4 regions of the Streptomyces sp. NPDC012835 genome follow, and region 3 is predicted to be linked to each of the others. Evidence: riboswitches for the same ligand, from Rfam matches in the RefSeq annotation. Region 3 holds a riboswitch; each other region holds the start of a gene.
The links. Region 3 has a riboswitch for cobalamin ahead of ACFY6S_RS18950 ((2Fe-2S) ferredoxin domain-containing protein). Riboswitches for the same ligand answer to the same signal wherever they lie in the genome.

Region 1 (2,189 bases), on a different contig from region 3:
GCGAGGTGCTGCCGCCCGCCAAGACCATGGACGACATGCACACGGTCGTGACCAACTCCACGGTGGACGGGGTCCTGTCGGCCCTCTTCGCGCTGCTGATCCTCGTGGTCATCGCGGACGCCGCACGGGTCTGCCTCACGGCGATCCGCGCGCCGGAGAGCGTGAAGCTGTCGGAGACGCCGTACGTCAGGTCCCGGATCGTCGCCCCGGCGGGGATGATCCCCACCCCGGAGGAGAAGGCCGAGCTGGCGGACGCCGAGGCGAAGGCGGGCGCGGGAGCGGGAAGCGGCGTCTCATGACGGCGACCGGGACCGTGGCCGCCAGGGCGCGGCACCTCGCCGGCCGCGTCCGCTGGTACGTCCGTGAGCTGACCGGCGAGTCGACGTACGACCGGTACGTCGCCCACGCCGCCGCCCACGACCCGGGAGGGCCCGTCATGAGCCGCCGGGCCTTCGAACGCAGCCGCACGGACGCCCGCGAGGCCGACCCGCGCGAGGGCTTCCGCTGCTGCTGAGCGGGCCGGACCCGCACCGCGTGGCTGCCGGGCGCCCAGGGGCCGCCGGGCCTCCCTCACGGGGGCACGGCGGCCCTTCCCTTGTGCCGAGGGCGGTCACCGAAGCGAGCCACGACACAACATCTGGGGGGTGATATCGCAGCCGCCCCCCAGATGTATGCTCGACCTCGCTGTCGACGCAGGGGAATCCGGTGCGAATCCGGAACTGTCCCGCAACGGTGTGCGTTGGCGTGATTTGTCACGCCCGCGTAAGTCCGGGTACCTGCCGACGGTACGTCCGGCTCGACCCGATCCGGACGTTCAGACGTCCGGGCCTCGCGGTTGGGCCGGTGGACGCCGCACGGAGTGGGTAGCGCCCGGAACCCGGGCCGCGGACCCCTGCGCGCGGCCGCTCCCCGTTCCCCTCCGCCGGCCCAGAGCCGAGCGAGGGAGAGCATCACCGTGACCATCGCGCCAGCCGATCCGGTCTCAGCCGTTACGGAAACCGCCGAGCCGACGGCCGACGGACCCGGCACCGCGTTGCTGCGGACCCTGACGGACCTGACCGCCGATCTGCCCGACACCGACCCGGGCCGGGTCGCCGCCGCCGCGCTGCGGGGCCGCAACGCCCGCTCGGACGAGGCCGAGTTGCGGGAGCTGGCCACCGAGGCGGCGGCCGGGCTGATCTCCGAGGACCCGGCGTACTCCCGGCTCGCGGCCAGGCTGCTCACCCGTACGATCGCGGACGAGGCGGCCGGCCAGGGCGCCCTGTCGTTCTCCGCGTCCGTCGCCGTCGGCAGCCGCGAGGGCCTGATCGCGGACCGCACGGCCGCCTTCGTCGCGCTCCACGCGGCCCGGCTCGACGCGATGATCGACCCCGCCGCCGACGACCGCTTCGGCTACTTCGGGCTGCGGACGCTCTACAGCCGCTATCTGCTCCGGCACCCGATCACCCGCCAGGTCATCGAGACCCCCCAGCACTTCATGGCGCGCGTCGCCGCCGGGCTCGCGGAGGACGAGAGCGACCGGGCGGCGGACGAGGTCGGGCGGCTCTACACGCTGATGAGCCGGCTCGAATACCTCCCCTCCTCCCCCACCCTCTTCAACTCCGGCACCCGCCACCCGCAGATGTCCTCCTGCTATCTGCTGGACTCCCCGCTGGACGAGCTGGACTCCATCTACGACCGCTACCACCAGGTGGCGCGCCTCTCGAAGCACGCGGGGGGCATCGGGCTCTCGTACTCCCGTATCCGCTCGCGCGGTTCGCTGATCCGGGGGACGAACGGCCACTCCAACGGCATCGTCCCGTTCCTGCGCACGCTCGACTCCTCGGTCGCGGCCGTCAACCAGGGCGGCCGGCGCAAGGGCGCGGCCTGCGTCTACCTGGAGACCTGGCACGCGGACCTGGAGGAGTTCCTGGAGCTGCGCGACAACACGGGCGAGGAGGCCCGGCGCACGCACAACCTGAACCTCGCCCACTGGATCCCGGACGAGTTCATGCGCCGGGTCGAGTCCGACGGCGACTGGTCGCTGTTCTCGCCGGCCGACGTGCCGGAGCTGGTGGACCTGTGGGGCGACGAGTTCGACGCCGCGTACCGCAAGGCCGAGGCGGACGGCCTGGCCCGCAGGTCCCTTCCGGCGCGCGAGCTGTACGGCCGGATGATGCGCACCCTCGCCCAGACCGGCAACGGCTGGA
Region 2 (2,189 bases), on a different contig from region 3:
AGGGAGACACGAGTGAAGGAGACCCGGGTGACCACCGACGACACCCCCCTCATCCCGGACCAGCGCCGGGAGCTGCTGATCGAGCTGCTGCGGGGGCATTCGGTGCTCAGCGTCCACCAACTCACCGAGATGCTGGGCGTCTCCCACATGACCGTACGCCGGGACATCGCCGCGCTGGAGGCACAGGGCCGCGCCGTCTCGGTGACCGGCGGGGTGCGGATCGCCGGCCGGCAGCTGCACCACGAACCCAGCAGGGTCGACAAGTCGATGATGGATCAGCCCGCCAAGCTGGCCATCACCCGCGAGGCGGGCGAGCTGCTGCGGGACCACACCACGGTGTACCTGGACGCCGGCACCACCTGTCAGGGCCTGGTGCCCCATCTGATGCGGCGGAAGGGAATGACCGTCGTCACCAACGACTTCACCACCGCCAACGCGCTGATCGGCAATCCCGACATCGAGGTGATCCACACCGGCGGGCGCACCGAGCACGCCAATCGCTCCACCGTGGGCCGGCTGGCGGCGCTGACCCTCCAGCAACTCGCCCTGGACATGGCCTTCATCTCCACCAGTTCCTGGGACGTCCGACGCGGGGTGACCACGCCGTCGGCGCCCAAGGTGGAGGTCAAACAGGCGGCGATGAGCAGCGCCTCCCGCTCGGTGCTGCTGGCGGGCAGCGCCAAGTACGACACCTTCGGCATGTACCGCGTCGCCGCCCTGACCGCGTTCGACACCGTGATCACCGACGACGCGCTCACCCCGGCCGTCCGTGAGGCGTTGCTCGCCGGGGGCGTCGAGCTGAAGGCGGCGCGCACGGAGGGCGTCTGAGGAGCGCCGGTGTCCGGCGTTGTCCGGTCACCGGCCCGACCCGGCAAACCCCGGACGCCCGAACAGGGGGCGATAAGGGGCCCGGGTCACGTTCCGGGATTCGGGCAGGAGTGCGCGCCCGCCGTCTCTGCCTCTAAGGTGGACGTGCAGCTGGTTCGCCCTGTCCGCCAGGCGGGGTGTCGCAAGAGGGAACCCGGTGGGAATCCGGGACTGCCCCGCAGCGGTGAGTGGGAACGACCGCCGTCATACAAGCACTGGATCCGACCGGTTCCGGGAAGCGACGGCCAGTAGGTGCCCCGTGCGCGACACGCGACACGGGACGGGCCCACGAGTCCGAAGACCTGCCCGTTGCCCGCGCGCGACCGATCGCGTGCGGATATCCCGGTGACCTCGTGGGCGGGTCGGCGTACATATCGAGCGGCACACGCGACGATACGCGTCGTGGGCCGCCCGGTCGGTCGTCCCTTCGCGTCCTCGGTCCCGTCCCCGGGATACCAGGACACGTCTCGCGAAGGAGAGTTCCGTGACAGCCGAGCCCGCGACCGCGGCAGCACAGGCCACCGTGTACGGCTACCCCCGCCAGGGTCAGAAGCGTGAGCTGAAGAAGGCCGTCGAGGGCTACTGGAAGGGCGAAGTCACCGCCGCCGCCCTCCGGGAGACCGCGGCGGACATCCGGCGCTCCAACTGGCGGCAGCTGGCCGACGCCGGCATCCATGAAGTGCCGTCCGGTGATTTCTCGTACTACGACCACGTTCTGGACACCAGCGTCATGGTCGGCGCCGTCCCCGAGCGGCACCGCGCGGCGGTCGCGGCCGACGCGCTGGACGGCTACTTCGCGATGGCCAGGGGAACCCGGGACACCGCCCCGCTGGAAATGACGAAGTGGTTCGACACGAACTACCACTATCTGGTGCCGGAGCTGAGCCCCGACACCGTCTTCACCGCCGACTCCGCCAAGCAGGTCGCCGAGGTCACGGAAGCCCTCTCCCTGGGACACTCCGCCCGCCCGGTCCTCGTCGGCCCCGTCACCTACCTGCTGCTGGCCAAGCCCGCTCCGGGCGTCCCGGCGGACTTCGAGCCGCTGACCCTGCTGGACCGGCTGCTGCCGGTGTACGCCGAGGTGCTCGCCGATCTGCGAGCGGCCGGCGCCGCGTGGGCGCAGCTCGACGAACCCGCGCTGGTGCAGGACCGCACCCCGGCCGAGCTGAACGCGGTCGCCCGCGCCTACCGCGACCTCGGCGGTGCGGCCGACCGGCCGAAGCTGCTGGTCGCCTCCTACTTCGACCGGCTCGGCGAGGCGCTGCCCGTCCTGGCCGAGGCGCCAATCGAGGGTCTGGCCCTCGACTTCACCGGCGCGGCCG
Region 3 (2,189 bases):
TCTCGGCTTCGCGCTGCGGACCATGACAGTGGCAAGCGGTGACGAGCACGCGCCGGGTTCCCCGACTCACGGCCCGAGGGCCGCTCGTGGTTGCGGGCCGGTGCCGGATTCCCACCGGTTCACCCCCCGGTCACGTGCGTGTGCGATGGTCGTGCCGTACGTGGTGACGCCCTTCCGTGTCCGTGGTCCTTCGGTCTCTCCGGGCGCGGAAGTCGCCTCATCCTAGGGCTGGTTCGGCCGTGTGGTCGGCAAGTCCGCAGTCTCCGCATTTCGAACCGTTCGGCGCGCGGTAGTAGAGGCAGCAGCTTCGGCGGCGGAACGCGAGGTCGGGGCCGGTGATCACTCCGGTGCCGGCCAGGCGTCCGGTGCCCAGCAGTGCGGCCGTGAGGTCGGTGAGCGGCCCTCGTACGGCGGGACGGGCCGCGAGCAGGGCGTGCGCGGCCCCGGCCAGCGCCGAGGCGGAGTTGCCGTCCAGCAGACGGGGGGCGACCTTGACGCGCAGTCCGTCGGCCAGTGCCAGCAGGTGACGTGTGACCTGCGTGTACAGGGCGCGGGCGGGATCGTCGTCCAGCCGGTCGACGTGCCGGCCGGCCGGACGGGGCACACGCAGGGCCGGTCCGTCGTCGGCTCGGTGCAGTCCCTCCAGGTCGAGGACGATCCCGTGCAGGACGACGCACGCCAGGGCCGGGGACCAGAGGCGGGCGGCGTGACCGAGCTGGGCGACGGAGACGTCGATGCGCGGTTCCGTGGTGTGGTGGCGGCGGGCGACGGCCTGCGCGAGATCGCCGAAACCCGCCGCGTAGGACCGGGCCACCGGATGCCAGCCGTCGTCCGGTCCGCCGACGTGCAGGGCGAAGAAGCCGCCGAGGCCCGCCACGTCACGCAGCGCGGCGGTGACGGCCGCGGCGGGGGCACGGGCTTCGTCCACGGTTCCTGCCTCTCCAGTCCGGCTCTCCGTCCGTATGGTCAGGGGGCCGTACGCCGTCGCGGTGGCCTGATGGTGTAGAGGTCGAGTATGTCCGGCCGGGGTGCGACGCCCGGCCCGCCGGCACGTGCCCAGGCGGCGATGTCCTCGGTCGCGTCCGGATCGTTGACCAGCCCCAGCCAGACGGGCCGGGCACCGGCGGCGCGGCCCTCGGCGGAGGGCTGGACGACGATGACGTTGGCCTGTTCGCAGACGTCCAGGCAGGCGGAGACCCGCACGGGCACCTGGGCGCGCAGCCGCGCGGTCTGGGCGGCGTGGTCGACGCCGGGTATCTTCGGGCTGCCGCAGCAGCAGTCACGGCACACGACAACCCGGCAGGGCGCCGGTTCGCGGCCGGGCGGGACGGTGTCGGCGGACATGCCGCATCGTTCCTCTCTTCCGGGGAGATCCGCCCCGGTGGTCCGTCGAGGAGGCGACCGCGTGAGTCTCCTGGCTCTCGGGTCGAGGCTCGCGCCGCGCCTTCCCACCCTGTGCGGGCAGTGGTCGTGTGCGGGGCTCGCTCGCCGATCACAGTGGCGGGACCGCGCCGGATTTCCACCGGCTTCCTCGGACCGCCGTCGCCTTGTTGCTCCGGCCATCCTTCCACCCCGTTCTCCCTGCTGTCAGCAAGGGGGCACCTCCCCGGCGCCCCGGAGGAACGTGATATCGCCAGGTCATCGACGGGACGGGACCCAGGAAGCCGATGGAGATCCGGCGCGGTCCCCGGAGTCCGCGTCCCGCGCGCTTCCGGTGACACCGCCCTCGCGGGAACGCCCGCGTACCGCGACCGCCTCCAGGGACGGGGGAATTCCCGACGCATTGACGTGGGCACGTCATTGCCATACGTTCCGGGTGCGCTCTCAGCCACCCCGCCGATCCCGGAGCCGCCCATGTGGAAAACGTTGTCGGTCCGGATGCGTCACCTGGTGGCACTGTTCGCCGTGGCGCTTCTCGTCGCCCTGACCCCCCAAGCCGTGGCCCCGGCGGCGGCCGTGGGCGCCGCCCCGACCGCGGCCATCTGCAACGCGTACTGCGACGCGCGCGACCCCGCGCTCTCGCCGCAGGACCGTATCCCCGTCTCCACCACGCTCTTCTCCCGCTCGATCGCCCTCCACTTCGACGACCGGGACGCGATGGGCTGGGCCTCGACGGACAACGGCAGCCCGGGCGACGAGGTCTGGCTCGACCGGTCCTTCGACGGCGGGCGCACCTGGAGCTCCGGCAG
Region 4 (2,189 bases), on a different contig from region 3:
ACCCGGATGTTCGTCGCCTGGGGGCTGACCCTGCCGGCCGCCGGACTGGTCGCCGCGGGCGCCGAGTTCCTCACCGGTCAGGGCACCTGGGGGATCGCGGCCGTCGCCGTCCTGCTCGTCGCGGGATCGGGAGCGATCTGGCTCGTCTCGCGGCGGCAGCCGATAGACCACACGAACGTCACCGACGGCGCGGAGTCCCCGGCCACCGCGGCCCCCGACGTGACGGATGTCGTGACGACCGCCGTCGTCGCCGTCACCCCGCCGCCCGCCGGGTCCGCGCAGGATCTGTCGGCCACCATCCACGCCCCCACCGGTCCCGCCGGTGAGCCCGCGCGCACCGCCACGGTCTGAAGGAAGTCATCGCATGAACATCGACTGGGCGGCGCTCGGCTCCGTCTTCGGCGTCAGTCTCGTGACCACCGTGGCCCTGGTGGGCCTGTTCACCCTGGGCATCGTGGCCCTCGCCAGGCCGGAGCGGCAGCCGGCCGAGAGCGGCGCGCGGGGCGCCGGGCCCGGCGCCACCGGATCGGCCGTGGCCGTCCGCACGGCGGGCGCCTGCGTCTGCTTCGCACTCTGTCTGGCCGCCGTGGCGTACGGGATCTATCTGATCGTGGCCTGACCCGCCACCTCGTGTGGGGCTCGGCACACTGCCCCGTCGCAGGTCAAGGCGGAGTTGACGGGTCTTTCGACGGCGTGGTGGACTGCCGGGGCCATACACGGCGGCAGAAGAGGAAGCCGGTGCGAATCCGGCGCGGTCCCGCCACTGTCACCGCGAGCGACCCGCGTGGCCGCTCCGGAAGCCAGGAACTCCTGCCGCCGCGTCACGTCGAACCGGGGCGCGGACCCTGAGTGAGGACAATTTCGCCATGCCTGGCCGCGCTTCCGCCGCCGCGCGCGGCGGCGGCTCAGCCGTCGCCGAGCGGGTCTTCGCCTACGGTGCCACCGCCGGCCTGCTGGCCGACCTGGTCCTCGCCGACCCCCGCCGGGGCCATCCGGTCGCGGCGTTCGGCCGGGCGGCCGGGGCCGTCGAGCGCGTCCTGTGGCGCGACCACCGCGGCTGGGGCGCGCTGCACACGGCGGTGTGCGCCGGTGGCGCCGCCGGGGCCGCCGCGCTGGCGGCCCGTGCCGTACGCCACCGTCCCGCCGTCGCCACCGCCCTCACCGCCGCCGCCACCTGGTCCGTGGTCGGCGGGACCTCGCTGGGCCGCGAGGCGCGGGCGATCGGCGCGGCGCTGGCCGCCGGGGACGTCGAGGGGGCCAGGGAGCGGCTGCCGCACCTGTGCGGGCGGGACCCGCAGGCGCTGGACGCGGCTCAGATCGCGCGGGCCGTCGTGGAGTCCGTCGCCGAGAACACCTCGGACGCCGTCGTGGGCGCGCTGGTGTGGGGCGCCGTCGCGGGTCCCGCCGGGCTGGCCGGGTTCCGGGCCGTGAACACGCTGGACGCGATGGTGGGGCACAGGAGCGCGCGGTACCGCCGCTTCGGCTGGGCCTCCGCGCGGCTCGACGACGCCGCCGGATGGCCGGGCGCCCGGCTGACCACCGCGCTCGCGATCGTCGCGGGCGGCGATCCGCGCGGCGCGCTGCGGGCCGTACGGCAGGACGCGGCGCGGCACCCGAGCCCCAACGCGGGCCCGGTGGAGGCGTCGTTCGCGGGCGCGCTGGGGGTACGGCTGGGCGGCACCCTCGCGTACGGCGGCCGGGTCGAGCACCGGCCGGTGCTGAACGGCGGCGGGCGGCCCGTCGAGGTCGGGGACATCGAACGCGCGGTACGCCTGTCGCGCCGGGTCAACGCGCTGGCCCTGGCGGCCTGTGTGGCCGGCCGGATCGGGTACGGCGCCATGCGGCGGTCGGCCGCGCGAAGGAGGAACGGATGAGCCGGGGCGGGCGCGGCGGTGGTCTCCTGATAGCCGGGACCACCTCCGACGCGGGCAAGAGCGTCGTCACGGCGGGAATCTGCCGGTGGCTGGCGCGACGCGGGCTGAAGGTGGCGCCGTTCAAGGGGCAGAACATGTCCCTGAACTCGTTCGTGACGCGTGAGGGCGCCGAGATCGGGCGCGCCCAGGCGATGCAGGCGCAGGCCGCGCGGGTGGAGCCGACCGCGCTGATGAACCCCGTCCTCCTCAAGCCGGGCGGCGACCGCAGCAGCCAGGTGGTGCTGATGGGTCGGCCCGTCGGGGAACTGAGCGCGA

Region 1: another riboswitch for cobalamin. It lies ahead of ACFY6S_RS24075 (ribonucleoside-diphosphate reductase subunit alpha); the one in region 3 lies ahead of ACFY6S_RS18950 ((2Fe-2S) ferredoxin domain-containing protein).
Region 2: another riboswitch for cobalamin. It lies ahead of metE (5-methyltetrahydropteroyltriglutamate--homocysteine S-methyltransferase); the one in region 3 lies ahead of ACFY6S_RS18950 ((2Fe-2S) ferredoxin domain-containing protein).
Region 4: another riboswitch for cobalamin. It lies ahead of ACFY6S_RS07740 (cobalamin biosynthesis protein); the one in region 3 lies ahead of ACFY6S_RS18950 ((2Fe-2S) ferredoxin domain-containing protein).

What each region holds. Positions count from the first base shown of each region.
Region 1 covers NZ_JBIBBW010000006.1:128,264-130,452, reverse strand. Annotated here, with positions in the region: gene ACFY6S_RS24085 (carbon starvation CstA family protein) at 1-299, shown strand, start outside; gene ACFY6S_RS24080 (YbdD/YjiX family protein) at 296-514, shown strand; cobalamin riboswitch at 655-799, shown strand; gene ACFY6S_RS24075 (ribonucleoside-diphosphate reductase subunit alpha) at 956-2,189, shown strand, end outside.
Region 2 covers NZ_JBIBBW010000001.1:425,921-428,109, forward strand. Annotated here, with positions in the region: gene ACFY6S_RS01720 (DeoR/GlpR family DNA-binding transcription regulator) at 28-828, shown strand; cobalamin riboswitch at 963-1,192, shown strand; gene metE (5-methyltetrahydropteroyltriglutamate--homocysteine S-methyltransferase) at 1,352-2,189, shown strand, end outside.
Region 3 covers NZ_JBIBBW010000004.1:161,781-163,969, forward strand. Annotated here, with positions in the region: gene ACFY6S_RS18945 ((2Fe-2S)-binding protein) at 218-928, opposite strand; gene ACFY6S_RS18950 ((2Fe-2S) ferredoxin domain-containing protein) at 967-1,344, opposite strand; cobalamin riboswitch at 1,408-1,533, opposite strand; gene ACFY6S_RS18955 (glycoside hydrolase family 76 protein) at 1,855-2,189, shown strand, end outside.
Region 4 covers NZ_JBIBBW010000002.1:51,229-53,417, forward strand. Annotated here, with positions in the region: gene ACFY6S_RS07730 (anion permease) at 1-351, shown strand, start outside; gene ACFY6S_RS07735 (hypothetical protein) at 365-619, shown strand; cobalamin riboswitch at 681-833, shown strand; gene ACFY6S_RS07740 (cobalamin biosynthesis protein) at 867-1,874, shown strand; gene ACFY6S_RS07745 (cobyric acid synthase) at 1,871-2,189, shown strand, end outside.